DNA from 4 places in the Herbaspirillum sp. NPDC101397 genome. Region 2 is predicted to be linked to each of the others. Evidence: predicted binding sites of a transcription regulator. Region 2 holds the regulator's gene; each other region holds the start of a gene.
What was found. Region 2 encodes sigma-54, which starts transcription at its own class of promoters, with help from an activator protein. Its sites were predicted from a motif close to TGGCANGNAANCTGCTTT; they were not measured.
Positions count from the first base shown of each region.

Region 1: the regulator sigma-54 is predicted to act here: its motif matches at 3,133-3,150, upstream of atzF (allophanate hydrolase).
Region 3: the regulator sigma-54 is predicted to act here: its motif matches at 4,601-4,618, upstream of adh (aldehyde dehydrogenase).
Region 4: the regulator sigma-54 is predicted to act here: its motif matches at 2,709-2,726, upstream of hmpA (NO-inducible flavohemoprotein).

Region 1 covers NZ_JBIWNS010000005.1:138,330-145,623, forward strand. The annotation lists gene ACIROW_RS13290 (ABC transporter permease) at 1-143, opposite strand, end outside; gene ACIROW_RS13295 (ABC transporter substrate-binding protein) at 146-1,195, opposite strand; gene atzF (allophanate hydrolase) at 1,240-3,096, opposite strand; gene ACIROW_RS13305 (YidB family protein) at 3,465-3,929, opposite strand; gene ACIROW_RS13310 (16S rRNA (uracil(1498)-N(3))-methyltransferase) at 4,142-4,867, opposite strand; gene tkt (transketolase) at 5,158-7,152, shown strand; gene ACIROW_RS13320 (GNAT family N-acetyltransferase) at 7,149-7,294, shown strand, end outside.
Region 2 covers NZ_JBIWNS010000004.1:83,265-90,558, forward strand. The annotation lists gene ACIROW_RS10845 (SIS domain-containing protein) at 1-226, shown strand, start outside; gene ACIROW_RS10850 (KdsC family phosphatase) at 226-777, shown strand; gene lptC (LPS export ABC transporter periplasmic protein LptC) at 774-1,385, shown strand; gene lptA (lipopolysaccharide transport periplasmic protein LptA) at 1,450-2,007, shown strand; gene lptB (LPS export ABC transporter ATP-binding protein) at 2,009-2,752, shown strand; gene ACIROW_RS10870 (RNA polymerase factor sigma-54) at 2,786-4,267, shown strand; gene hpf (ribosome hibernation-promoting factor, HPF/YfiA family) at 4,391-4,744, shown strand; gene grxD (Grx4 family monothiol glutaredoxin) at 5,046-5,357, shown strand; gene ACIROW_RS10885 (UbiX family flavin prenyltransferase) at 5,368-5,967, shown strand; gene ACIROW_RS10890 (SDR family oxidoreductase) at 6,016-6,774, opposite strand; partial or broken gene arsC (arsenate reductase (glutaredoxin)) at 6,969-7,294, shown strand, end outside.
Region 3 covers NZ_JBIWNS010000002.1:261,244-268,537, reverse strand. The annotation lists gene ACIROW_RS05985 (methyl-accepting chemotaxis protein) at 1-1,295, opposite strand, end outside; gene yddG (aromatic amino acid DMT transporter YddG) at 1,617-2,540, shown strand; gene ACIROW_RS05975 (DUF779 domain-containing protein) at 2,543-2,917, opposite strand; gene adh (aldehyde dehydrogenase) at 3,024-4,544, opposite strand; gene ACIROW_RS05965 (sigma-54-dependent Fis family transcriptional regulator) at 4,842-6,758, shown strand; gene ACIROW_RS05960 (CobW family GTP-binding protein) at 6,820-7,294, opposite strand, start outside.
Region 4 covers NZ_JBIWNS010000001.1:616,097-623,390, forward strand. The annotation lists gene ACIROW_RS02695 (methyl-accepting chemotaxis protein) at 1-1,038, shown strand, start outside; gene norR (nitric oxide reductase transcriptional regulator NorR) at 1,054-2,625, opposite strand; gene hmpA (NO-inducible flavohemoprotein) at 2,803-3,984, shown strand; gene ACIROW_RS02710 (hemerythrin domain-containing protein) at 4,054-4,464, shown strand; gene ACIROW_RS02715 (PLP-dependent aminotransferase family protein) at 4,498-5,946, opposite strand; gene ACIROW_RS02720 (carboxymuconolactone decarboxylase family protein) at 6,196-6,636, shown strand; gene ACIROW_RS02725 (cupin domain-containing protein) at 6,662-7,081, shown strand; gene ACIROW_RS02730 (DNA translocase FtsK) at 7,222-7,294, shown strand, end outside.

The DNA.
Region 1 (7,294 bases), on a different contig from region 2:
ATGAAAGGCAGGAGCTTGCCGAAGGACGGCAGCGCACGGCGCTTTTTGACAACCGGTGCAGGCTTGATTTCAGCCGCCGCAACGCCTGCGGTGTCCGGCTTGGCGGCAGCATCGGCGCCGTCAACAGTGAGGGAGTCAGCCATGATCAACCCTTGTAAAGAAGCGAATCCACCATCACGCGCGAGGCGAAGATGCCCTTGTCGACGAACAGGTCGTAGAACTTCTGGAAGTAGGCAACGTCGCTGGCCTTGAACTCGTTGTAGAGCATGTAAGACGCCAGCGGAACTTCATTGGTGAGCGAACCTTCGATGGCGGTGTAGCCCTTGAGGTAAGGACGCGCCTTGTCGGGCGTCTTGCGGATCAGCTCGATGCCGCGCGCATAAGCGGCGATGTATTTTTTGGTTTCGGCCGGATGCTTCTTGATGAACTCGGTGGTCAGCGCCGCTGCGCCGCCATGCCATGGCGCGTTCGGATTGCCGAGGATGTACTTGGCGATGACGCCGGCTTCCAGCACGCGGGTGGTGTTGTTCATGCGGCCGACGGTGCCGGTCGGCTCCAGCGTGTAGACGGCGTCGACCTGACCTGCGGCAAGCGCGGCGACGTGCTGGCCGATCGGCAGTTCGGTAACAGTGGCGCCGGTCGCGCCCGCGCGTTCGAGCACGGTCTTGGCCAGCGTGACGTTCTGGATGCCGGGACCGGAGGCGACCTTCTTGCCCTTGAGTTCGGCGATCGATTTGATGGTGCTGTCTTTCGGCACCAGGAATTCGTCGAGCACGTATTGCGCATTGCTCGGATTCGTCGCGAAGATCTTGAACAGGCCGGGCTGGGCGATTTCACCAATGGCCAGGTTGCCGGCGCCGGTGCCGTTGGCCGAACCATCAGCGCGACCTGACAGCATGGCTTCCATCACTTGCTGCGCACCGGCGAATTTGATTGGTTGCACATCAAGGCCGGCTTCCTTGAAGTAGCCGGCTTCCACCGCTGCGTAAAAGGGCAGGCCGGCGGCGACCGGCCAGTAGCCGATCCGGATCGGCACGCTTTGCGCGCGCAGGATCGCCGGCGCGCCGCCCAGCGCCAGCGTGGTCGCGACCGTGCCGGCGGCACCGAGGAAGCGGCGGCGTCGCGCCGACTCCACCTTCACCTCTGTCTGTGTGCCAAGTGCGTTTTCTGTATCAGAGATTGCTGTTTTTTTCATGCTGGCTCCGTGAGGTGGGGGCGGAAAATAAGGTCGAAGGTTGTTCAGATTTTTGCAGCGAGATACGCAGTCCAGCCGCCGTAACCGGTGATGTCGCGCGCATTGTCCAGCGCTGCCGGTTCGCAGATGAAGCCCTTGACGCTGCTGCCGTCGGCCAGCTCCATCGTGCCGATGCCCAGCGGCGCAGGAATCGCGGCGACGAAGCTGCCGAAATTGCGCAGCGGCATTTCCCAGACTTCGGTGATGATGGCGACGCCGTCCTCTCCATTTGCACTATTGATGCGGACAAGGCCCGGTTTGGCCGGCGTGGTGTTGGCGAGCGCGTAAAGGCGGTAATGTTTGCTGGTGGTGGTGGTGGCATGCAGGCGCGCGCCGGCTTCCAGCAGTTGCCAGTTCAGCGGCTGGCCGCTCAGATGCGCGCCGACCACGCCGACCTTGATGGTCGGTTCATTGAAGGGCAGCGGCGCTGCCGCCACGGCGTCGGCCTGCGCCGCGCCGCCGAGCAGTTGCTGGAACTTCGCCCCGGCTTCAGCCAGCAAGTGGTCGGAGCCGGCCGGCCCGATCAGCGTGATCCCGGCGGGCAAGCCGTCCTTGCGCCACACGGCAGGAATCGCCAGCGCCGCCATGTCCATCAAGTTGACGAAATTGGTGTAGTAGCCGAGCTGGGAATTGCGCACCACCGGATCCGCTTCCACTGCAGCGATGGTTGGCATCGTCGTCGTTGTCGGCACCAGCAGCAGGTCGGTGTCTTGCAGCAGGTTTTCCGCTTCGCGGCGCAGCCCGGCGAGGCGGTATTGGCCGTTGAAGGCGTCGACCGCATTGAACTTGTCGGCTTGCGCGGTGATCTCCCGAACTACCGGATGGATCGCCGCATTATTGGTGTCGTAAAAATCTCCCAGTGCGGCGCGTCGCTCGGCCACCCACGGGCCCTGGTAAAGCAATTGCGCGGCATCGGTGAACGCGTCGAAAGGAATGCGCGTGATGCTAACGCCCGGCATGGCCGTGACTTTTTCCAACGCCTGCTCGAACGCCAGCCGGGCCTGCTCGTCGCCATAGAACTCCGGCTTGGCCGGTACGGCGACGCGATAGCCGCGGCGTTTGACGCCGAGCATGGCCGGGGTGCGCGAGTAGGCGTCGGCGGCGTCAAAGCCGGCCGCGCTTTGCAGCACGCGCCAGGCATCGGCGACGTCGTGCGCGAAGATGGAAATGCAATCGAGCGTGCGGCATGCCGGCACCATGCCGCTGCCGCTGAGCAGGCCGCGCGTCGGCTTGAGCCCGACCAGGTTGTTGAAGGCGGCCGGCACGCGGCCCGACCCGGCGGTGTCGGTGCCGAGCGAGAACAACACCTGTCCCAGCGCGACCGCGACGGCGGAGCCGGAGCTGGAGCCGCCCGATACATATTCGGGTTGCAGCGCGTTGCGCACCGCGCCGTAGGGCGAACGCACGCCCACCAGGCCGGTGGCGAACTGGTCGAGATTGGTTTTGCCGATCAGCAGGGCGCCGGCTTTCTGCAAGCGCGCGACCACCGTGGCGCTGACTTGCGGCACATGGCTGAATTCAGGGCAGGCGGCGGTGGTCGGCAGTTCGGCGACGTCGATATTGTCTTTCACCGCAAACGGGATGCCGAACAGCGGCAGCGTCTCGAACACCGCTTCGCCCTTGATCTGCAGCATCAGGTCAAGTGCGGCGGCCTGTTGCTTGAGCGTCTTGGCGGACACGCGATGAATCCAGACCTCGGTGCGATCGGACTGCTCGATCTGCGTCAACAGGTCGCCGATCAGCTTGCTCGGCTTGAGGCTGCCGGTGCGATAGGAGGCCAGCAAATCGGCGATGGTCCGCTGCGGGGCGGCGGAATTCGAGGAGGCGGAGGAGGCGTATTGGGGCAAAGTAGTTGCTGACATAGATATATGCATTCTTGAATACAAGATGAAAAATATTAAGCAGATAGCGTGCCAGCGGATCTTTGGGGGCGCTCTGAGAACGACGGGAGGCGCCGAAACCGCTTGCCGCAGCTTGTTTGGCGGCATCGCAGTCAGCGCGACAATGAGGGGAGATTGATGGTGGAAAGAGGACGGACTTGATCGGAAACGCGGAGGAGTGCGTTCGATTGGCGCGTTCAGCAACGCCAAACTGGTGCCTGCACCAGATTTTGGTGCAGGCGGGGACGCAGGCAGCTAATGATTAGCGGGCAATGATGGCGTGGCGATTGCCCCGCCGAGAGTCACAAGAATAAGGCTCGAAAATCAAGCTCGAGATTCAAGCTCGAGATTCAGGCCGACTTGCCGCCGAGAAAGCCGCCAAGCAGGCTGCCGATTTCCGAGCCGAGATCGCCGTCGGATGCGGGCACCTGGCCGTTTGGCGTCAGATGATCAACCAGGCCTGGAAGAATCTGGGCCAGATGGCCGGCGATATCGCTTTGCGGAATGCCGGCCGTTTGCGCCAGCCCGCTCAACTGGTCGTCGCCCAGCGCTTGCGCCAGCTGATCGCCCGAGACCGGCTGATTTTGGCCGGTGCCGATCCAGGAATCGACGATCTGGCCGAGGCCTGCATTTTGCAGGCTGCCGAGCAAGCCGCCCAATCCGCCAAGCCCACCCAGCGCGCCCGAGCCGCCGGACGGATTGTTGGCAAGCATGCTCAGCACAGCCTGAATCAACGCTGTTTTGGGGTCGCCGCCGGTTGCATTGCCGTTTGTACTGTCATTGAGTGCGCCGAGTACGCTGTCGAGTAAGCCCATGAGATTCTCCTGAAAGGAAGTGAAGGAACGATCCGGCAGGGGAGGAAAAGAATTGCCGGAACGGGTGGAGAGGCAACGGATGGCACGCTGACTGCGTTGTCGAAGGATGTGGAGATATCTCTTCTTTTGTCTCTCTATGCCTATGTTTACTGCTTTTCCTGCTTCTTCATATTTCTGCTGACTTCTCTGAAGCGGCCTTGCCGGGAAGCTGCCTACATCTCGCCCCAGATCGCATTGATCGCCGCCAGCGCGCTCAGGCCGGCGGTTTCGGTGCGCAGCACGCGCGGTCCCATCGACAGCATCAGCGCGCCTTGGTCGCAGGCCAGGTTTTCTTCGGCTTCGGTAAAGCCGCCCTCCGGGCCGACTACCAGGCTCAGCGCCTGCGCCGGGTGATGGCGCGCCCAGTCGGACAGCGATTGCTCGCCGCGCGGCGACAGCAGAATGCGCTTGTGGAGGTCGCTCTGGCCGATCCAGCTGTTGAATTCGGTCAGCGGCGCCAGATGCGCCAAACGATTGCGTCCGCTTTGTTCCGCCGCGGCCTGGACAATCCCTTGCCAGTGGCTCTGCTTCTTCTCGGCACGCTCGCTGTTGAGGCGCACCACGCAACGTTGCGCCGCCAGCGGCTGGATCGCGGCCACGCCGAGCTCCATGGCTTTCTCGATGATCCAGTCCATTTTGGATGCTTCCGGCAGCGCCTGCGCCAGCGTGACGGCGTAGGACAGCTCGGCTTCGCGCGGCGAAAAGGTCTTGACCTCGGCGTACACGCGCTTTTTTTCCATCTGGGTGATGACCGCCGTATATTCGCCGCCCTGGCCGTTGAACAGGGTGATCGGATTGCCCATTTGCATGCGGATCACCTGGACATGGTGCGCGACCTGTTCGGGCAGGGCCAGCGTCATGCCGATGGCCAGGGAGTCGGGGCAGTAAAAGCGAGGCATGGGATGGACGATCCGATAGAAAAATGGCAATTGGCAACGATTTGAAGCGATTTAACCGGAGGCGCGGGCAAAAATGCATAAAAAATTGTTTTTTTACATGCCGTAATACGCCGCCGACATGCCGCGATTTTAATTCTTCGGGCTGGTCTCTGGTAAAATAGTTGGCTCAGTCTGGCTTGATCCGGGAGTTCATCCGGGCCGACCGGCAAGGCATCCGACATGCGCGCGTTAGGTCCAAATTGTTCGTAACGGCGTAGTTCGACCGCAATCCGCAACTCTTTGACATCGACATGACTTCCACACTCCCTACCGACAAGATGGCCAACGCGATCCGCGCGCTGGCAATGGACGCAGTACAAAAAGCAAACTCAGGACACCCAGGCGCGCCGATGGGGATGGCGGAAATCGCAGTTGCATTGTGGGCCAAGCACTATCGCCACAACCCGACCAATCCGCAATGGGCCAACCGCGACCGCTTCGTGCTGTCCAACGGCCACGGTTCGATGCTGCAATACGCCTTGTTGCACCTGACCGGTTACGACCTGTCGATGGACGAGATCAAGAACTTCCGCCAACTGCATTCCAAGACCGCCGGCCATCCGGAAGTCCACATCACCCCAGGCGTGGAAACCACCACCGGTCCGCTCGGCCAGGGCATCACCAACGCCGTCGGCATGGCGCTGGCGGAAAAGTTGCTGGCTGCAGAATTCAACAAGCCGGACCTGGCCGTGGTTGATCACTACACTTACGCTTTCGTCGGCGACGGCTGCCTGATGGAAGGCATCTCGCACGAAGCCTGTTCGCTGGCCGGCACGTTGCGCCTGTCCAAGCTGATCGTGCTGTACGACGACAACGGCATCTCCATTGACGGCAAGGTCGAAGGCTGGTTCAAGGACGACACCCCGAAGCGCTTCGAAGCCTACGGCTGGAACGTGATCCCTGCGGTCGACGGTCACAACGTCGAAGCGGTCAACTCCGCCATCCATCAGGCCAAGCTGGCCGACAAGCCGACCCTGATCTGCTGCAAGACCGTGATCGGCAAGGGTTCGCCGAACCTGGCCGGCACCGACAAGGTCCACGGCGCGGCGCTGGGCGACAAGGAAGTCGCGGCAGTGCGCGAAGCGCTGGGCTGGACTTCGGCGCCATTTGAAATCCCTGCCGACATCTATTCCGCGTGGGATGGCAAGGTCCAAGGCCAGCAATTGGAAGCCGACTGGAACAAGCTGTACCAGGCTTATCAGGCCAAGTACCCGACCGAAGCCGCCGAACTGGTGCGCCGCCTGAAGGGCGAGCTGCCGGCCGGTTTCGACGCGGCGGTGCAGGCTTACATCGCCAGCACCATCGACAAGAAAGAAACCATCGCCACCCGCAAGGCCAGCCAGAACGCGATCCAGGCTTACGCGCAAGTGCTGCCTGAATTCCTCGGCGGTTCGGCCGACCTGACCGGCTCCAATCTGACCAACTGGAAAGAATCGGTGGCCGTGCGCGCCGATGTCGCCGGCAACCACATCAACTATGGCGTGCGCGAATTCGGCATGAGCGCGATCATGAACGGCATCGCCCTGCATGGCGGCTACATTCCGTTCGGCGCGACTTTCCTGACCTTCTCCGATTACAGCCGCAATGCATTGCGCATGGCCGCGCTGATGAAGCTGCGTGCGCTGTTCGTGTTCACGCATGACTCCATCGGCCTGGGCGAAGACGGCCCGACCCATCAATCGGTCGAGCACGTTTCCAGCCTGCGCCTGATCCCGAATCTGGACAACTGGCGTCCATGCGACACGGTCGAATCGGCCGTGGCATGGGAGCAGTCGGTCAAGCGCAACGACGGTCCGAGCACCTTGATCTTCTCGCGTCAAAACCTGCCGTTCCAGGAGCGTACTCCTCAGCAAGTCGCCGACATCAAGCGCGGCGGCTACATCCTCAGGGAAGCCAAGGACGCCAAGGTTATCCTGATCGCCACCGGTTCGGAAATCGAACTGGCGGTCAAGGCGGCCGACGAACTGGCGGCGCAAGGCATCCTCGCGCGCATCGTGTCGATGCCGAGCACCGATGTGTTCGATCGCCAGGATGCAGCCTACAAGGCCAGCGTGCTGCAGCGCGGCGTGCCGCGCGTCGCGATCGAAGCCGGCGTGACCTCGACCTGGTACAAGTATGTCGGCCTGGAAGGCGCCGTGGTCGGTATCGACACCTTCGGTGAATCGGCTCCCGCAGGCGTGCTGTTCAAGCATTTCGGCTTCACCGTCGAAAACGTCGTCGCCAAGGCCAAGCTGATCCTGGCATGAGTGTCTCCGGCAACGACATCATCAATGTCGTCGGTCCGGTGACGGTCCGGCGCGCGACGGTCGATGATGCAGCCCTGATCGCTCAGGTGCGTATCGACAGCTGGCGCGCGGCATATCGCGGCATGATTCCGGACGCCTATCT
Region 2 (7,294 bases):
CGGCGACCTGCGCCGCCTGCTGGAGCGCGGTGAAGATTTCACCAAATCGTCGATCGCCGACGTCATGCATCGCGGTCCGCGCACCATCAATCCCGATCAGCTGGCGGTCGACGCCGTCCAGCTGATGGAAGAATTCCGCATCAACCAGGTGCTGGTGGCCGACGCCCAGGGCAAGCTGGTGGGTGCGCTGCACATCCACGACCTGACCCGCGCCAAGGTGATCTGATGACAGATCGATTCAGCAAGGCCAGTGCGGCGGCCGTCGCCAATGCCCGGCAAGTCCGGCTGATGATTTTCGACGTCGACGGCGTGCTGACCGACGGCGGCTTGTATTACGGCCCCGAAGGCGAACCGGTCAAACGCTTCAACGCACTCGACGGCCACGGCATCAAGATGCTGCAGCAGTTCGGCGGCATCGCCACGGCCATCATCACCGCGCGCCAGTCGCCGATCGTCCTGCGCCGCGCCAAGGACCTGGGCATTGCCCACGTGTTCCAGGGCGTGCACGACAAGCGCATCGCCTTCGCGCAGTTGCTGGAACAAACCGGCATCGCGGCCTCCGCCTGCGGCTACCTCGGCGATGACGTGATCGATTTGCCGGTGCTGACCAAGGTCGGTTTCACCGCCTGTGTGGCCAACGGCCATCATGACGTCAAGCAGCGCGCCGACTACATCACCGATTGCACCGGCGGCAACGGCGCGGCGCGCGAGGTCTGCGACTTCATCCTGACCGCGCAAGGCTATTACGAGGCGGCGCTGGCCGCTTACCTGGCATGAGCAATCGCAGCGGCGAACGCGCAGCGCAGCGCATCCGGTTGATTGTCGTGCTTGTGGTGCTGACGGCGCTGGCGCTCGGCAGCTTCTGGGTGCTGCAGGTCATGCGGCGCAACGCCGACGACACGCTTGCCGCACGTCCGCGCAGCAAGCCCGATTATTACGTCGAAGATTTCAGCTACGTGAAGATGTCCGAAACCGGCCAGCCGCGCTACGACATCACCGGCAAGAAGATGGTGCACTTCCCGACCGACGATTCGTTCGAAGTGACCTTGCCCGTCATCACCAGCCTGACCAAGGAAAAGCCGCCGATGACCCTGCGCTCGCAGCGTGCCAGGATTGAAGACGACAACAGCAAGATCCACATGTATGACAACGTCAATGCCGACCGCTCCGCGTTCGGTACTGCCGAAGACATGCATCTGAAAACCGAATACCTGCTGCTGCTGCCAGACGAAGACATCGCGCGCACCGACAAGCCGGTTGAAATCACGATGGGGCAATCCATCATGACCGGCACCGGCATGATCGCCAACAACGCGACACAGGAATTCCAATTGCTCCACAATGTGCGCGGCACGTACCAGCCGCGCTCACGTCCGCCGCGTTAGCCGTCAGTCTTCAGCTCCCATCGCCAATTGGCATAATCAAAACGAGATACTTGCGCAGGATCCTATGAAAACGACATCCCTACTGCCGCTGCTCACCGTGCTCCTGATGAGCGTTGCCGGCCTCGCCCGCGCCGAACGCGCCGACACTGAAAAGCCGACCCGCATCGAAGCCGAGCAAATGGTGTACGACGACGTCAAGCAGGTGAAGACCTTCACCGGCAACGTCGTGCTCACGCGCGGCACGCTGCTGATCAAGGCCGGCAAGGTGGTGCTGACCACCGATCCGTCCGGCTATGAACTGGCTATCCTCTATGCGGCGCCCGGCCAGTTGGCCAGCTTCCGCCAGAAACGCGACGGCGGCCCCAACCTGTGGATCGAAGGCCAGGCCGAACGCATCGAATACAGCGAGAAGACTGAAATCTCGAAACTGTTTACGCGCGCCCACATGCAGCGCATGGACGGCCCGCGCGTGACCGATGAAGTCAACGGCGAGTTCATCTCCTACGACAGCCGTGCCGAGTTCTATTCGGTCAACAACACCAACACCGGCGAAAGCAAACCCGGCGGCGGTCGCATCACCGCGATCATCCAGCCGCGCGTCGATTCTTCGAAGGGCCAATAAGATGGCGATCAGTTCTCTCGTAGTACGCGGATTGCAAAAGAGCTATGGCGCGCGGCAGGTCGTTCGCGACGTCTCGCTCGAAGTCGCCAGCGGCGAAGTGGTCGGCCTGCTCGGCCCCAACGGCGCCGGCAAGACCACCTCGTTTTACATGATCGTCGGCCTGGTGCCGTCCGACGGCGGCGAGATCGATCTCGACGGTTCGGCGATTTCTCGGCTGCCTATCCACGAGCGCGCGCAGCTCGGCCTGTCTTATCTGCCGCAGGAAGCCTCGGTGTTCCGCAAGCTCAACGTGGAAGACAACATCCGCGCCGTACTGGAACTGCGCAAGGAAAACGGCAAGTCGCTCAGCCGTGATGAAATCGAAGGCCGCCTCAACAGCCTGTTGCACGAATTGCAGATCGAGAAGCTGCGCGAAAGCCCGGCACTGTCGTTGTCCGGCGGCGAACGCCGGCGTGTCGAAATCGCCCGTGCGCTGGCGACCGATCCGCGCTTCGTGCTGCTCGACGAACCATTCGCCGGTATCGATCCGATCGCCGTGATCGAGATCCAGCGCATCGTGCGCTTCCTCAAGGAACGCGGCATCGGCGTGCTCATCACAGACCACAACGTGCGCGAGACCCTGGGCATTTGCGATCGCGCCTACATCATCAACCAGGGCACCGTGCTGGCCAGCGGCAGCCCTGACGACATCATCGCCGATGAGTCCGTCCGCCGCGTGTATCTGGGCGAACACTTCCGCATGTAATCCGCAGGCAATACGCTGCCAACTGAAAACTGAATGAAACAATCCCTCCAGCTTCGCACCTCTCAGCATCTGGCATTGACGCCGCAGTTGCAGCAGTCGATCCGTTTGCTGCAGCTGTCGACGCTGGAACTGCACCAGGAACTGGAACAGATCCTGTCGGACAATCCGCTGCTGGAACGCCTCGACGATGCGCTCGACAATTCCGTGCGGCTGCTTGCCGACGGCGCCCTCAGCAGCCCGTCTTCGGCGCAGGCGGAGCCGGTCGAAAACAGCGCCGCCAGCGCTGCACCCGCGGAAGGCGAAGCCGGCGATCCGCAGGACAGCGCAAGCGGCGACGAGCATGCGAGCGGCGATGCCGACTGGAGCTTCGACGACGTCGCCCGCACCGGCAAGACACCCGACGACGAAGACTCGCGTCCGCAACTCGAAGCCCACGACGTCACGCTGCGCGAACACCTGCAGGAGCAGACCCGCCTGACCGTGCGCAGCTTGCGCGACCGTGCGCTGATCGAACTGATCGTCGATGCGATTGACGACCATGGCTATCTCGAAGAATCGCTGGAAGAAATCCACGCGCGCCTGCCCGAAGAACTGGAAATCGAACTTGACGAACTGACCATTGCACTGAAGCTGCTGCAGAGCTTCGAGCCGGCCGGCGTCGGCGCGCGTAGCGCCTCCGAATGCCTGGCGCTGCAGGTCCGGCGCTTGCCGAAAGTTGCCTTTGTCACACGCCGGCTGGCGCTGACCATCGTTGAAGATTACCTGGCGCTGTTCGCCCAGCGTGATTTCAATAAAATCAAGAAAGCGCTCGGTTGCGACGATGAAGACCTGCGCGAGGCGCAAGCCGTGATTCGCCAGTGCCATCCACATCCCGGCGCCATGTTTGCATCGGGCCGATCCGACTACGTGGTGCCCGACGTGATTGTCAAAGCGTCCAAGGACGGCTGGCAGGTTTTGCTCAACCACGACGTGATGCCACGGCTGCGCGTCAACGCCATGTACGCCAACGCACTCAAGCAAGCCAAGGGCGACGGCTCGCTCGGTTCGCAGCTGCAGGAAGCCAAGTGGCTGATCAAAAATATGCGTCAGCGCTTCGACACAATTTTGCGTGTCGCCCAGGCAATTGTTGAGAGGCAACGCAACTTTTTTTCACATGGCGCCGTTGCCATGAGACCCCTTGTGTTGCGCGAAATAGCTGATACACTGGGTCTACACGAGAGCACTATTTCTCGTGTAACGACTCAGAAGTACATGCTGACCCCGCATGGCATGTTTGAGTTGAAATACTTCTTCGGCAGCCACGTCGCAACAGAAACCGGAGGTGAAGCTTCCTCCACTGCGATACGGGCTCTCATCAAACAACTGATAGGAGCAGAAGACCCTAAGAACCCACTCTCTGATAGCAAGATTGCAGATATGTTGGCGGAACAGGGCATGGTGGTGGCGCGACGTACCGTCGCGAAATACCGCGAAGTGCTCAAAATTCCGCCGGTGAATCTCCGCAAATCTCTGTAAGTTTTTCTGTAGCAAAGCATCGTTGCTGTGTTCTGTTGAGTTCGGGTGTTTTGTTCTGGTGCTGCCTGCAAGCAACCGGACAATGCGTAAGAACCTCCAGCAATCTCACGATAGGAGTGCTGTATGAATCTGACCATTAGTGGCCATCATCTCGATTTGACCCCCGCCATCCGCGAGTACGTGCAAAACAAGCTGACGCGCATCAAGCGCCACTTTGACCATGTGATCGACATCAGTGTCATTCTCAGCGTAGACAAGCTGACCGAAAAAGAAAAACGCCAGAAGGCAGAAATAAACGTTCATATCAAGGGGAAAGACCTGCATGCCGAGAGCATTGCACACGACCTGTACGCCGCCATTGACATGCTGATCGACAAACTGGATCGCCAGGTGATCAAGCACAAGGACCGCGTGCAAAACCATCACTCGATGGCAAAACGCCTGCCGGAAGAACCGTTGCCCGCAGCTGCCTCGTGATAGCCAACTAGCCGGCGGACTGGACCGGCACCAAAAAAAGGGCGCGCAAGCGCCCTTTCTTGTTTCTGCAACGACAACTTCATCGCGTATTTTCAATATCTTTCAAAATCTTTTACACTTTTTCCCCACCTGCCTCGCAAGGCATCTCTTGCAATCCTGCAAATCATTTACATGTTGGTCACAGCAGCCCACCCGCGCCGTGTTGCCTGAAAGACATTCCCCTGTGCAACGGCACTCTCCCAACGCGCACGCCCGCTTTTTCATATAATGGCGGCATTGCGAACTTTTTGAAGGTGTAGTCATGAGCGAAGTCCAATCCTGGATCAAGGAAACCGTTACCCAAAACCCTGTCGTGCTGTTCATGAAGGGCACCGCGCAATTCCCGCAGTGTGGCTTCTCGGGCAAGGCGATCCAACTGCTCAAGGCCAGCGGCGCGGAAAACATCGTCACCGTCAACGTGCTGGAAAGCGCCGACGTGCGCCAGGGCATCAAGGAATACTCGAACTGGCCGACCATCCCTCAGTTGTACGTCAAGGGCGAATTCATCGGCGGCTCCGACATCCTGAGCGAAATGTACGAATCGGGCGAACTGCAAACCCTGTTCAAGGGCTGATCCCCTGTCCATCGCGACAAATTCCGCACCGCCGCGCCGCCGCCTGATCGTCGCCATCACCGGCGCGACCGGCGTGGCGTACGGCGTGCGCCTGCTGGGCGTGCTGCGCGACGCCGGTGTGGAAACCCATCTGCTGGTATCCGAAGCCGGCGTGCTGAACCTGCATCAGGAACTCGACATGAGCCGCAAGGACGTCGAGGCGCTGGCCGACGTGGTCCATCCGGTGCGCGATGTCGGCGCTTCGATCGCCAGCGGTTCATTCACGTCCTCGGGCATGATCGTTGCGCCCTGTTCGATGAAGACGCTCGCCGCCATCGCCAACGGCCTGTCCGACAATCTCATCTCGCGCGCCGCCGACGTGGTCCTGAAAGAACGCCGCCGCCTGGTGCTGATGGTGCGCGAAACGCCGTTCAATCTCGCCCACCTGCGCAACATGACCAGCGTCACCGAAATGGGCGGCATCATCTTCCCGCCCCTGCCCGGTTTCTATCATCGCCCACAATCCATCGAGGAAATGATCGACCACACGCTGGGCCGCGTGCTTGACCTCTACGACATTGCGCATGCGCTGACACCGCGCTGGGCCGGTCTAAAAAACCAGCAGACATAAAAAAAACGCTGCCTTGAGAGCAGCGTTTTTTCTTTGCGGAAGAGCGTATCAACCTCGACCGATGAACGGCATCTTGGTCGCCATCACCGTCATGAATTGCACGTTGGCATCCAGCGGCAGGCTGTCCATGTAAAGGATGGCCTTCGCCACATGGCCGGCGTCCATGGTCGGTTCAACCTGGGTCGATCCATCGGCCTGCAAGGTGCCCTTCTTCATCAGCTCGGTCATGTCGGTCGAGGCGTTGCCGATGTCGATCTGGCCGCAGGCGATGTCGTAGCGGCGACCGTCCAGCGAGGTCGACTTGGTCAGACCGGTAATCGCATGCTTGGTCGCGGTGTACGACACCGAGAACGGCCGCGGCGCGTGCGCCGAAATCGAACCGTTGTTGATGATGCGGCCGCCGCGCGGCGATTGTTCCTTCATAAGACGGAACGCTTCCTGGGTGCACAGGAAGACGCCGGTCAGGTTGATGTCGACCGCCGACTTCCATTGCTCGTAGCTCAGTTCTTCCAGCGACATCGGCGGCGCGAAAATACCCGCGTTGTTGAACAACAGATCGAGGCGACCGAATTTCTCTTTGGTCTTGGCGAACAGGTTCTTCACCGAAACCGGATCGCTGACGTCGGCCGGCACCACCAGCGCATTGGCGCCGAATTCGCCGGCCGCCTTGACGGTTTCTTCCAGCGGTTCCTGGCGACGGCCGGCCAGCACGACGGCATAGCCGTCGCGCAGCAAAGCCAGCGAAATCTGTTTGCCGATGCCGGAACCGGCGCCGGTGACCAATGCGATTTTCTTCGGTGCTGCCATCTTCTGTGCTCCTCTGTTTTCCTGGAAATGGGACGTTTGCCGTGCTCGCTCGTGTGCGCTGCACGTTCTCGCCGAGCGTTTTACTATAGCAGCTGTCGCCGCGCGGGGAGATGAAGTATTTTCAGCTGAGCCGGAACCGGATCTTCTCCGATCGGCTATGCTTGCGCACATCGTTTTTGAACCAGGGGAGCACCATGTCCGACGTCACCATTTATCACAACCCGAAATGCAGCACCTCGCGCAACGTGCTGGAAATGATCCGCGCCGCCGGCATCGAGCCCGATGTCATCGAATACCTGAAGACGCCGCCGGATCGCGCCACGCTCAAAAAGATCGTTGCGGCCACCGGCGAACCGGTGCGCAATATCATGCGCCGGCGCGGCACGTCCTACGACGAGAAGGATCTGGACAACGCCAGATGGAGCGACGAACAGCTGATCGACCTGATGCTGGAAGACCCGGTCCTGATCAACCGCCCCATCGTCGTCACTGCGCGCGGTGCTCGCCTGTGCCGGCCGGT
Region 3 (7,294 bases), on a different contig from region 2:
ATTTCCTGCATATAGGCAATCACGCCCGTGATCACTTCGCCGCCACGTGCGGCGATCGTCGAGGCGTCAGTCGATTTAGAGTTGGCGTCCTTGGCCGCACTTGCCGACAGGCTGACGGTAGAAGTGATTTCCTCAATCGACGTTGCCGTCTGTTCCAGGCTGGCGGCAGCCGCTTCCGTTCTTCCGGATAATTCCTCGTTTCCGCTTGCAATCTGGTTCGCTGCCTCCCGGACCGCTTCGCTGATGACGCGTACCTGGCGCGTAACGATCAGCAGCTTTTCCGCAAAGCGATTGAACGCCGTGGAGAGCTGCGCCAGTTCGTCTTCGCCTGCGGCCGGCAAGCGTTTAGTCAGGTCGCCCGAGCCAGAAGAAATCGCGATCATTGCGTCTTTGATCGTATCGAGGCGCCTGAGCAATATCGTCGTCACCGCGTACATCACCAGCGCTGCCACGATCATGATCGCGACAAGCACCAGGATCGCGGCGGACAATTGCGAACGCATGCCTGCCGTGGCTTCCGCCTCATCCAGCGCGACTACCACGTGCCAGTCGGTCCCCTTGATCGGCGTTACTTTCAGCAATTTCGTCGTGCCGTTGATCTTGACCGGAAGGGGCTGCGTCGCCGACGTCAAAGCACTGATCGATAGATCCGGAATCAGCGTGGAGATCGGTTTGCCGATCATTTTTGCATCGGAGAACGCAATGATATTTCCGTTTCCTGCAAACAGGATGCCCAGGCTGCTTGGCGTCGGATGAATCGCATCGACGTTCGCCAGCACGGTCGCCATGCTGACGTTGCCTCCCACAACTTCCTTGATCCCGTTCGGCCCTTCTGCCGGCGCGGCGAAGGCCACGACGTATTTGCCGGAAGTGATATCGATATAGGGCGTCGTGACAATCGGCTTGCCCGAAGCCGTCGCTTGTTTGTACCAGGGGCGCTCGACGGGATTGAAGTCCGAAGGGAGATTGGTTTTTGCGGTGGATACAAAAGTCTTGTCCGCGCGACCCATGAACACGGCGGTGAAACCGCCTGCGTTCTGAACATCGATGAACGTCGAGAGTGGATCAGGCTCGCTCGCCGCGGTTCTCAGCGAAATGATCATCTGTGCGCGCGTCGCAACCCAGTCGTCAATGCCGGCGACGTGGCCTGCGGAGACGGAGTCCAGATTCGAAACGATCGACTGTTTGCTGAATATGTTCGCCACGAAATAGTTAAGCGCTGCGTTCGCAAGGAGTGCCGCAGCGAGGATGGACAGACTGGCGATGAGAATTCTCGTCCGGATTGAGCGGAACAATGACATGGTGAAGCCTCGAATAAGTAAGGCGTGAATGCGAAGCCAGTCCGCAATCCCCGGGTTTGTTATGAGAACTGTCTGCAGGCATGTCGCCTGGCCGATCAATTCCGTCGTCAGAACGCCCCGCAGTCGATGGTTCTTCCAGAAGCGAAGCAACAACGGGAGTCGTTTTGCATTATTAATACACGGTGTATACTACTTGTATAAATAAAGCTGTCAAGTTCTGCCGAGTTGATCTGTGGCGCTGAAAGGGCAGTGCCAAGCCCCTCGTTCGGCTAGACTTCGCGCTATCCTTTTTCACCCCGTACTTGTTGGAATTTGATGAATAGCAAGAAAGCCACCCTCATAGGACTTACCTCAGTGCTCCTCTGGAGTTCCATCGTTGGACTGATCCGCAGCGTGAGCGAGTATTTCGGCGCCACTGCGGGCGCGGCCATGATTTACAGCGTTGCCTCTTTGTTTTTGTTCTGCTCGGTCGGCATGCCGAAGCTCGATTCCTTCCCCAGGAAATATCTACTGTGGGGAAGCCTTCTGTTCGTTACTTATGAGCTTTGTCTTTCCCTGTCGATCGGGTATGCCGACTCGGGCAGACAGGCAATTGAGGTGGGAATGGTCAACTATTTGTGGCCGACATTCACGCTCATCTCCGCAATGACGTTCAGCAGGCAAAGGGCGACCTTGCTGGTGGTTCCCGGCGTGGCTTGCTCCATTGTCGGTATTGCTTGGGTAGTGGGTGGCGATCAGGGACTGGATGTCTTCAGCATGCTTGCCAATGTCAGAGCCAATCCGCTCAGCTACGGCCTGGCTCTGGCGGGGGCTGTTGTGTGGGCTGCATATTGCACCGTCACGACCAATGTCGCGCAGGGGAAAAACGGCGTGACGCTGTTCTTCATTCTTGTCTCATTGGCGCTTTGGGTGAAATTCTTTCTGCAGGATTACCGTCCGATCTCTTTCAGCACACCGGCCGTGGTCTATCTGCTCCTGGCGGCAGCAGCGATGGGCTTCGGGTATGCGGCATGGAATGTCGGCATCCTGCACGGCAATGTCACCGTTCTGGCAGGATCGTCGTACTTCATTCCCGTTTTCTCGTCGGCGCTGTCTGCGATCCTGCTCCGGGCTCCGTTGCCGGGATCGTTTTGGATCGGGGCGTCTCTGGTGTGTGCCGGATCGATATTGTGCTGGCGTGCAACCGGCGCCGGGAAATCTTCAGCGGGGCCGGAAGGCGTCGGCGCAGAGCGGACCTGAACTCATGCCTCCTGATTCTCTTCTCGCAGAATTTCTTGCATCTCTTCTTCGGTAAAAACCCGCGAGCGGGTATGAAATGCTTTGCCCTCAGGGCCTTCCAGTGAGAAGGTGCCGCCATGCCCTTCGATCACATCGATGATCAATTGCGTGTGCTTCCAGTATGCATACTGAGCCCGCCCGATGTAAAACGGACATCCTCCTATGTGGCCGAGATAGACGTCGCCGGCGCCCATCGTGATCTCTCCGGGCAGGTAACAATTTGCCGCGCTGTTGTCGCAGCACCCTCCGGATTGGTGAAACATCAGATCCCCGTGTTTCTTCTTCAGGAACTCCACAAGTTCCAGCGCGGCTGGCGTAGCAATTACTTTGTCTACCATGCTGTTGTCTCCATTGTTGAAATGGCGCCTCGGACGTCAGATCTGCCTGTCGTGCGGAGGGAGACAGGTGGCCGTCTCCCTCGCGGCAGTGTTTTTCTCTTGATGTTTAAAAGAAGCCCAGCTTTTGCTCGCTGTAACTCACCAGCAGATTTTTCGTTTGCTGGTAGTGATCGAGCATCACCTTGTGCGTCTCGCGACCGATGCCGGACTCTTTGTAGCCACCGAACGCGGCATGCGCCGGATAGGCGTGATAGCAGTTGGTCCAGACCCGGCCCGCCTTGATGGCGCGACCCATGCGATAGGCGACATTGCCGTTACGGCTCCAGACCCCCGCTCCCAGTCCGTAGAGGGTATCGTTGGCAATTTCGAGCGCCTCGGCTTCATCCTTGAAGGTGGTTATGGCCAGGACTGGTCCAAATATCTCTTCCTGGAAAATGCGCATCTTGTTATGTCCCTTGAACAGCGTCGGCTGGACATAGTAACCATCGGCCAGTTCCCCGCCGAGCTGGGTTTGCGCACCGCCGGCCAGCAATTGTGCACCTTCCTGTTTGCCAAGATCGAGATACGACAGGATCTTGGTCAGCTGCTCGCGCGATGCCTGCGCGCCCATCATGGTGTCGGTGTCCAGCGGGTTTTCCTGTTTGATGGAGGCAACCCGCTTGAGCACCCGTTCCATGAACTTGTCGTAGATCGATTCTTGAATCAGGGCGCGAGACGGGCAGGTGCAGACTTCACCCTGATTGAATGCAAACAGCACCAGTCCTTCAATTGCCTTGTCGAGGAAGCCGTCGTCCTTGTCCATGACATCGGCAAAAAAGATGTTCGGCGATTTTCCTCCCAACTCCAGCGTGGCGGGAATCAGGTTGTTGGCCGCGGCCTGGGCAATCACGCGGCCGGTGGTGGTGGAACCGGTAAACGCAATCTTGGCGATGCGTTTGCTGGTAGCCAGCGGCAAACCGGCTTCACGGCCATAGCCGTTGACGATGTTGAGTACGCCCGGCGGCAGCAGGTCGGCAATCAGCCCGGCCAGGATAAGGATGCTGACAGGCGTTGATTCCGCCGGTTTGAGCACCACGCAATTGCCGGCGCCGATGGCGGGAGCCAGTTTCCAGGCGGCCATCAGGATCGGGAAATTCCAGGGGATGATCTGTCCGACGACGCCCAGTGGCTCCTGGAAATGGTAGGCCACGGTGTTTTCGTCGATATTGCTCAATGCACCTTCCTGTGCGCGCAGGCAACCGGCGAAATAACGGAAATGGTCGATCGCCAGCGGAATGTCGGCATTGAGCGTTTCGCGGATCGGCTTGCCGTTGTCGACGGTTTCAGCGTAGGCCAGCAATTCCAGGTTGGCTTCGAGCCGATCGGCTATGCGGAGAAGAATGTTGGCGCGTTCGGCGGCAGGCGTGCGGCCCCAGCTGTCGGCTGCGGCGTGGGCGGCATCAAGCGCCAGTTCCACGTCTTGCGCAGTGGAGCGCGCCACTTTTGTATAAGGCTTGCCGCTGATTGGGGTGATGGCGTCGAAATATTGTCCCGCCACCGGTGCGACCCATTTACCGCCGATGAAGTTGTCGTAGTGCGTCTGATAAGTGATTTTGGCGCCGACAGCGCCGGGGAATGCGTAGAGCATTGTTGTCTCCTGAATGTTGTCATGATGGTGAAAATATCCCTCGCGGGTATCCCTCTCTATCAAGTCTTGTGCCACGGCATCCCGTGTTCGCTAAGTCGTTGATTTGATTCTTTTGCTGTCGGACCACGCGTGTTGCGGAGCCGGTCGGCAGAAGAGGTGCAACGTTCCGGAACGTGACAACTGTTCCAAAACGTGACAATCGGCGCATATCGCCGGCAAGAGCATTGCGCAGACGCTCGAACTATTTCTATACTGCTGGAACAACAAGCGGAACGACACCGCTACCGAGGAGACAGCATGGCCAATTCAAGCGCTGTACTGGCGTTGCGCCACGCGCGACAGCATCTGATCGAGCATGGCAACATGCCCGCCGGAGTCGTGAACGAACGGCTGGCGCGTTCCTGGGAACGCAGCATAGCGGCTGGGCTGCTGCCCGTGGGGCGGCTTCCCGCCGTCGAATTTTCGGAGCGCGACGCCTTGCGCCATGTACTGGTGCGAAATCACGAATTGCTCGCCTATTCCCGTCCCGTGATGGAGTACCTGTTCGAGCAAGTACACCCCTCGCAAAGCGTGGTGGTGCTGGCGGACAACCGTGGCACCTTGATGCACACGCTGGGCGATCCCAACTTCATGAGCAAGTCCGAACGTGTCGCCTTGTCCGCAGGTGCGTCCTGGCGTGAAGAACAACGTGGCACCAATGCAATCGGCACGGCCCTGGCCGAAAAATGTGCCATTGAAATCCATGGCCCCGAACATTTCCTGGAACGTAACGGTTTCCTGACCTGCGCCGCAGCGCCGATCATGTCGTCGTGCGGCCAACTGCTTGGCATTCTGGATGTGTCCGGCGAACAGCACACCGGACAGTCGCATACGCTGGGCCTGGTCAAGACCGCTGCACGCATGATCGAGAACCGCTTGCTGGTGGCCGACTGCCGTCGCAAGCGGCACCTGCGCATCCATTTTCATGCCCAGCCGGAAGGCATTGGTACGCTGGCGGAAGGTATCCTGATGTTGTCCGGCGACGGCAGGATCATCGGCGCCAATCGTGTCGCGATGGCGTTGTTTCGGATGAATTCGCTGCAGGTCGGCGCGTTGCATCTGAACATGGTGATCGACGTCAACCTAGATAGCTTGCTGGCGCAGCATCGGCGCAGGCCGGATCAACTGACCCCGGTGCACTTGCACAACGGCGTGCTGCTGTTTGCCCAGTTGCAGACTGATTACGTTGCGGCGGTTGCCATGCCTTCCGCCAGTCCGGCCAGCGCTGCGCCTCCTGCCGATGCGCTGGCGGTGCTCGACAACGGGGATCTCAATTGGCGTAGCGCGGCGGACAAGGTGCGTCGGGTGCTGGACAAATCCATTCCCATTCTGATCCAGGGCGAATCGGGAACGGGCAAGGAATACCTGGCGCGCGCAGCGCACGAGAGCAGCCTGCGTCGCAACGGCCCTTTTGTGGCGATCAATTGTGCCGCCATTCCGGAAAACCTCATTGAAGCCGAATTGTTCGGCTACGCACCAGGCGCTTTTACAGGCGCCAGGAAAGGAGGCAGCCCCGGCCGTTTGCAGGAGGCGCAGGGCGGCACGCTCTTTCTCGACGAGATAGGCGACATGCCGTTGACGATGCAGACGCGGCTGTTGAGAGTGTTGCAGGAGCGCTGCGTCACGCCCTTGGGTGGCGGCGCGGCGGTCGCGGTTGATTTTTCCCTGCTCTGCGCGACGCATTGCAAGTTGCGTGAAGAGGCGGAAAAGGGGGCGTTCCGCAGCGATCTGTACTATCGCCTCAATGGTCTGACGGTACAGCTTCCGGCACTGCGCGAACGCAGCGATTTTTGCAGTCTGGCAGGCAAAATCCTGGCTGGCCAGCACGCCGGACGCGAGCTCTATGTGGCGCCCGCCCTGTTGGAGCAGATGCAGCGTTTCGCCTGGCCGGGCAATTTGCGTCAGTTGAGCAGCGTCTTGCGTACCGCCGTCGCCATGCTCGACGATGATGAGAACTGCATCGACTGGAAGCATCTGCCGGACGACATTGCGGAAGATTTATTGGCGGCGCGAAAACAGGCGACCGCCGTCTCGGAAGAAGCGCCGCAGAATCTGCGGGCGCTGTCGCACAACGCCATCCGGCAGGCCCTCGAAAAGAGCGATGGCAACGTCTCGTTGGCGGCCCGCACGCTGGGCATCAGCCGGCAGACGCTGTATCGAAAAATGCAGGATTGATTCGACGATTGATTCGACTACGGCGCTCTCCGGAGCGGAGTTTAGAGCGGATCAGTCAAGGTCAGCGCAGCGCCATTTCGGCGAATCGTCCGTCAATCAGCCGATGTTCAACGAGCTGATGCAACGAAGCGAGGATACGTTCACTGGTGAGGCCGTCGGTGATGAACACGAGGCGAGAAGTATCATCCGCAGCCTCCTGAACAGGAAGATGCGTCGGCGGATAGACGCGATGCCGGACGCCTTGCACGACGAGCTTGCCCGGGCTGGATCTTACCGACAGTACTGATTTGAAGCGCAGGATCCGATCTCCGTGGCGATTCAGGAGGGCGGTGAGCCAGACGGAAAATGTCGCCCAGTCAAGAGCCACGTCGAGAGCCGCCGAAAAACTTTGCACCGACAAAGTATGTGCATGGCTGATTGCCTGTATCGGCGGCAATTCCCTAACAGCTACGCCCATCTCCGTCGGAGCAAATGCATGTTCCGGCACGTCGCTGAACATGATCGTGCAAGCCGGATTAACGGCGCGCACCACGCTC
Region 4 (7,294 bases), on a different contig from region 2:
GTTGCCGACGGCGACCTCACTGCCGACATCCGACAAAACAGCGAAGATGAAACCGGCCAGCTGCTCGGCGCGCTCAGGCAAATGAACGACAACCTGCTGCGCATCGTCGGCAGCGTACGCCAGGGCACCGATACCATTGCCACGGCGTCCAGCGAAATTGCCTCGGGCAACCTTGATCTGTCGTCGCGCACCGAGGAGCAGGCAGGCTCACTGGAAGAAACCGCTTCGGCGATGGAAGAACTGACTTCAACCGTGAAACAGAACGCCGACAACGCACGCCAGGCCAACCAATTGGCAACCACTGCCTCGGAAGTCGCGGTCCAGGGCGGCACCGTGGTGGGCAAGGTGGTCGACACCATGGGATCGATCAACGAGTCGTCGCGCAAGATCTTCGACATCATCAGCGTGATCGACGGCATTGCCTTCCAGACCAATATCCTGGCATTGAACGCCGCCGTCGAAGCCGCCCGCGCCGGCGAGCAAGGCCGCGGCTTCGCCGTGGTGGCGTCGGAAGTACGCAGCCTGGCCCAGCGGTCCTCGGCCGCCGCCAAGGAAATCAAGACGCTCATCGACGATTCCGTCGCCAAGGTCGATGTCGGCAGCAAGCTCGTGGAACAGGCCGGATCGACCATGGATGAAGTGGTCAGCAGCGTCAAGCGCGTGACCGATATCGTGGGGGAAATCTCGTCGGCCACCCAGGAACAAAGCACCGGCCTGGAACAGATCAACCGGGCCATTGCGCAAATGGATGAAGTCACCCAGCAGAATGCCGCGCTGGTGGAAGAAGCGGCCGCCGCCGCGCAGTCGCTGCAGGAACAGGCCGGCAAGCTGGCCCAGACCGTCAGCGTCTTCAAGCTCGACGGCAACGCAGCGGCGCCGCCCTCTGCAGCCAGGACCATGCTCAAGCGCCCTGCTGCCGCCGCACCGAAAGCTGCTTCCCGACCTGCACTGCGTGCGGTATCGACCCCGGAAGGTAAAGCCGTTGCCAGTCCAAGCCCTGCGCTCGCGCATGATGAAGGTTCGTGGGAACAGTTTTAAGGCGGTCGCAGCCGCTTACTTCAGACCGAGCCGCTTGGCCATCCGGTTCAGATTGGCCCGGTCCACACCCAGCTCGCGTGCAGCCGAGGCCACATTGCCGCCGTTGCGCGCCAGGCAGGCGCTGACCAACTTGCGCTCATAGGCGCTTACGGCGTCACGCAGGCCGCTGCCGTTCTGCAGGTCAAGCTCGGACTGGACCTGTTCTTCAAGCGACGCCTCATGCGATGACAGTGCGTTCGCCTTCTCATTGGATAAATCGAAATCCTCAGCCGCCAGCGTCAGGATGCGCGGCCGCTCGGGATGCTTGCCGAGCGCCTTGAGCGCGGTGCGGGCAATCACGTGCTCCAGCTCGCGCACATTGCCCGGCCAACGATAACTGAGTAGCACTTCCTGGGCATCAGTTGCCAGGCGCAGGCTCAGCAAACCCAGCCGGAAACGGTTTTCTTCCAGGAAAAATCCGCTGATCAGCAAAATGTCGTGACCGCGTTCGCGCAACGGCGGCGCGGCCAACGGATAGACGCTGAGGCGATGGTAAAAGTCGGCGCGATAGCGGCCCAGCCGCACTTCTTCCTCCAGATCGCGGTTGGTGGCGGCGATCACGCGCACGTCGACCTTGTGCTCCTCGTCCGAACCGACGCGCTGGATCTGCCCGCTTTGCAGCGCACGCAGCAGCTTGGCCTGCACCGTCAGCGACAATTCTCCCACTTCATCGAGAAACAAGGTGCCGCCGTCGGCCAGCTCGAACTTGCCGCGCCTGTCGCTGACCGCGCCCGAAAACGCCCCGCGCACGTGGCCGAACAGCTCGCTCTCGACCAGGGTTTCCGGCAAGGCGGCGCAGTTGAGGCTGATGATGGGTTTGCGCGCACGCGGCGAGGCGGCGTGGATGGCGTTGGCAACCAGCTCCTTGCCGGTGCCGGTTTCGCCGGTGATCAGCACGGTCATGTTGCTCGGCCCGGCCAGCCGCACCTCTTTCATCATGCGCTTGTGCGCGGGACTCTGGCCGATCAGTTCGCGCCGGCTCTGGTTGGCGGCGAGCCGGTAGGCTTCGGCGCGCTGGCGCTCCTGCTCGCTGGTCTCAGCAAGGTTATGAATGCGTTCGGCGACGTTGACGGTGGCGGCGGCCAAACTGGCGAAGGCCTGCAGTGAGGCCGTGTCGACGGAATCAAAGCGGCCGGGACCGAGCGCATCCAGCGTCAGCAAACCCCAGGGACGGCCATTCATGGTGATCTGGCAGCCCATGCAATCGTGCACGTGAAGTTCGCCGGAATGCGCTTCGACCAGACCGTCGTAAGGATCGGGCAAGGACGAGTTGGCCGGAAAACGCGTCGGCGGCACGTTCGACAACAGCACCCGAAAGCGCGGATGTTCGCTCACGCGGAAACGCCGCCCGAGTGTGTCGCTGCTCAAACCGTTGATCGCCAGCGGCACCAATACGTCACCGTCAAGCCGCAACAAGGCCGCAGCGTCGCACGGAAACAGCATGCGCAGCGTGTCCAGCAGGCGGCGATAGCGTTCGCTGTCGTGCAGCTCCTTGGACAAATCGGCCATCAGCGGAATCAATGCGTCCAACATGAGCTTTGGAGTCATTTTTACCCTTATTGAGTCGTTATGACTCAGGTCGATTCGACTCGGTCATTTTTTAAGTGACTGATTATAAAAGATTTTCAGTCTGGCATGGAGTTTGATTAAGAAGGGATAAGAAGATACAAAAAACCGAGGATTTTTGACCTCGACCCCGCTTGTTCAACACTGAAAGGTACCGCCATGCTCTCCGACGCCCACCGCGCCATCGTCAAATCCACCGTCCCCCTGCTCGAAAGCGGCGGCGAAGCGCTGACCACGCACTTCTACAAGATGCTCATGCGCGACTACCCGCAAGTCATCCCGTTGTTCAACAAAGCCCACCAAGGCAGCGGCGACCAGCAGCGCGCTTTGGCCAACGGCGTGCTGATGTACGCGCGCCATATCGACCAGCTCGAGCAACTGGGCGGCCTGGTCACCACCATCATCAACAAGCACGTTGCGCTGCAAATCCAGCCCGAACATTATCCGATGGTCGGCGACTGCCTGCTGCGCGCGATCCGTGAAGTGCTGGGCGCGGAAATCGCCACCGACCAGGTCATCGAAGCCTGGGGCGCCGCCTACGGCCAGCTGGCCGACATCCTGATCGGCGCCGAAGAAGGCATCTACCAGGCCACCGAAAAGGCCGACGGCGGCTGGCGCGGCCTGCGCAAGTTCGTGGTGGTGCGCCGCGTCGACGAAAGCGAGGAAATCACCTCCTTCTACTTTGCGCCGGAAGACGGCAAAGCCATTCTGGAATACCACCCCGGCCAGTACATCGGCCTGTGCGTCACGGTCGACGGCGAAGAAATGCGCCGCCAGTACTCGCTCTCGGCCGCGCCGAACAGCAAGATGTACCGCATCAGCGTCAAGCGCGAGCCGAACGGCAAGGTCTCGAACTTCCTGCACGACCACATGACCGTCGGCAAGCAGATCGATCTGATGCCGCCGTCGGGCGAGTTCACGCTGACCGAGAGCGAACGCCCGCTGGTGCTGATCAGCGGCGGCGTCGGCATCACGCCGATGCTGGCGATGCTGGATGCGGCGCTGCCGAGCAAGCGTCCGGTGGTGTTCATCCACGCGGCGCGCCATGGCGGTGTGCACGCCTTTGGCAAGAAAATCGCCGACCTGGCGCAGGAGCATCCGCAGCTGCGGCATTACTTCTGCTACGAGCAACAGCGCGAACAGGACCAGGCGCCGCATGCGATCGGTTACATCGACCGCGACAAGCTGGCCGGCTGGTTGCCTGAATCGATGGACGTGGACGCCTATTTTGTCGGCCCCAAGTCCTTCATGAAGGCGGTCAAGCGCCATCTGCATGAGCTGGGCGTACCGGCAGCGCAGGCCCGTTACGAGTTCTTCGGCCCGGCTTCTTCGCTGGACTAAGTTCTCGTGCGCCGGGCTGCACGCAGTCCGGCGTCTTTTCAGAATTGATCAGGTTTTCACCGACACATCATGGACATCGACAAATACAAACACCAGCACACCGTCATCTTCGACAATATCCGCAAGCTCAAGGAATTTTCCCATCTGGGCATCGCCGAACACGCCGCCGACATCGCGGCGCAGGTGATCAAGATGAGTTCGGTCATCAAGTTGCACCTGTCGATCGAGGACAAATTCCTCTATCCAGCCTTGCAGGAAGCCAACAATCCGCGCCTGGCCATGATGGGCAAGCAATACCAGCATGAAATGACGCACATCGCCGAAGCGTATGGCGAATTTGCCCGCAAATGGAACGATGCCGGCCACGTGGCGGCCGATCCGGACGGTTTCCGCAACGAAGCCAACAAGGTGCTGAAGACTTTATTCGACCGCATGCAGCGCGAAGACCGTGATTTCTATCCCATGATCGAGAAGGTCTGAGCCAGACCAGGCCTGGCCGGTGCTCGTTGCTGCTCAGTTGCCAAGTTCTTCCAGGATCGTCTTCACACGTCCCAGCGCCGTCTCGATGTCGAGCGACTCGATGGCGCCATAGCCGAAGAACAGCGCCGGCTCCGGCTTGACCCGGTAGTAGAACTCGTCCAGCGTGTACAGTGCGACGTCAACCCGGCGTGCCAGCCGCAACAACTGCGTCATGTCGACCTCGGCCGTCATCTGCGCCGCCAGGTGGAAGCCGGCGTTGGTGGGCACCGCGCGCATCCAGGGTTTGAGACTGCCGTTGAGCGCGGCATGCAGCTTTTCGCGCCGCGCAACGTAGATGCCGTGACAGCGGCGGATGTGCTTTTGCAAGTAGCCTTCGTCGATGAACCTGGCCATGGCCCATTGCGTCATGGTCGGCGTATGCCAGTCCGACAGGCCCTTGACCACGGTCATGGCGCGCAGAATCGCCGGCGGCGCAATCACGTAGCCGACCCGCAACTCCGGATTCATCGATTTGGAAAACGTGCCGACAAATGCCACCAGCCCATCCTGATCCATGCTCTGCAGCGAATCCAGAGGCCGCCCTTCATAGCGGAATTCGCTGTCGTAGTCGTCTTCGATGACGATGGCGCGCAATTCCCGTGCGCGCGCCAGCAAGGCCGTGCGCCGCGCCTGGCTCATCGGCATGCCGAGCGGAAACTGATGCGCCGGAGTCGTGTAGATCAGGCGCGTGCCGTCCGGAATCAGATCGACCTGCATGCCTTCGCTGTCCACCGGAACACTCTCCACCGTAGCCCCCTGCGCCGAGAACAGCATGCGCGCCGGCGGATAACCGGGATCTTCCACCGCCACCACACTGCCCGGCTCCACCAGCACGCGTGCGATCAGGTCCAGCGCCTGCTGCGCGCCATTGGTCACCAGCACATCAGCGGCCGTGCATTGCACGCCGCGGGAGAACGAAACATGCCGCGCAATCGCTTCGCGCAATGCCGGCAGGCCTTCGGTCTCGGCATAGAAGCCGCGCGATTCGGCGATCTGGCGCAACCCGTACTGCACACACTGGCGCCACTCTTCCTGCGGAAATTGCCGGCGCACCGGGATGCCGCCCATGAAATCGTAGTGCGAACGGGTTTCCGGGCCGACGTGGCGCATCAGCAATGGGAACGACTGATTCAGCCAGTGCGCGATCAGTTTTCCGGAGGCCAGGTCATCGCTCTCGAAGCGTTTCGGCTTGGCTTTCGGTTCGGCCGGCGCATTGACGAAGGTGCCGCTGCCGGTCCGCCCTACCAGCAGCTTGTCCAGCGTCAGGCGGCCATAGGCTTCCGATACGGTCTTGCGCGACAGGCCCAGTTGCGTGGCCAGCAGGCGTGACGGCGGCACCTGTTCGCCCGGCGCCAGGCGACCGCTCTGGATGGCGTCGCGCAACTGGCGATACACCTGGCCGGCCAGGTCCTTGCTGCCTTCGATGACGATATGCAATTCCATACGGCGCCTGCTCCCTTGTGCTCATGCGTTTTTGTTTGTTTTTTGCTGCTTGTTCTTTCCTGGCGATTCTAGCCGGGCGATCAAAAGTGGTCTCCTGTTTTTTCGAGGAATTGGTTATCCGCGACAGGGAGTGGTCTCCTTATGATGACGTCACTGGCTAAGCAAACACGCAATACCGCCAAGACGATTTTCACTGACCGACTTACTTACTGACTTACTGACTTAACTCACTTACCAAGGAGCATTACCATGGAACAACGCGTCGATTTCTACAAAGCATCCCCTGAAGTCCTGAAGGGCATGATCGCCCTCGAAAACGTGGTCGGCAAGCTCGGCCTCGAAACCTCCCTGCTGGAACTGGTCCGCCTGCGCGTGTCGCTGATCAACGGTTGCGCCTTCTGCGTCGACATGCACACTGCCGACGCCCGCAAGGCCGGCGAAACCGAGCGCCGTCTCTACGCCGTGCCGGTCTGGCGCGAAACCCCGTTCTTCACCGAACGCGAGCGCGCCGCCCTGGCCTGGAGCGAATCGCTGACCCTGATCTCGCAAACCGGCGCTCCCGACGAAGACTACGCCCTGGCGCGCGCCCAGTTCACCGATGCCGAACTGGTCAACCTGACCCTGGCCATCAACACCATCAACGCCTGGAACCGTTTCGCCATCGGCTTCCGCAAGATGCCTGTCGCCTGAAACAGTGACGGACAAGGAGCCTGACATGCGATTCATCTCTACAGCGAAAAGCGCGCTGCTGCTTACTCTGCTGGCCCTGGCGGCCGGTGCAGGCGCCCACGACGGCAAACATGGCGACGAGGTCGTCACGCCCTTGCAGCATCAGGCCCTGTCCGATGCGCCCGGCAAAAGCGGCGTCATGGCCGTCGTCGCCTACGGTCCGGGCCAAAGCTCGGTGGCGCACCGCCATCCCGGCTCGATCTTCGCCTACGTACTGGAAGGCGAGGTCATCTCGCAGTTGCAGGGCGGCGCGCCGGTGACCTACAAGGCAGGTGAATCCTGGTATGAAGCGCCGGACACGCCGCACCTGGTGTCGCGCAACGCCAGCGCCAGCAAACCGGCAAAGTTACTGGTCTGGTCGCTGGTGCAGGACGGCAAGCCGTTGACGGTGCCGCTGGAAAAGTAATCATTCCAGCCCGCAGTCCCTCTCTCTGATTTCTGGAAAGCGGGACTTTTTCGTCTTCGCTTGCAGTGTTTTTTCAGCCTTCCTTCGGGAAATTTGCGCCAAGTTTCAGATTCTGTCCCCGCTTCCTGTAAACTTGCGGGATGCGCTTATTTTTACTTGACTGGTTTGGCTGGTCGTTCTTGTGGATACTGCCCCTGCTGGGCAGAGTTTTCC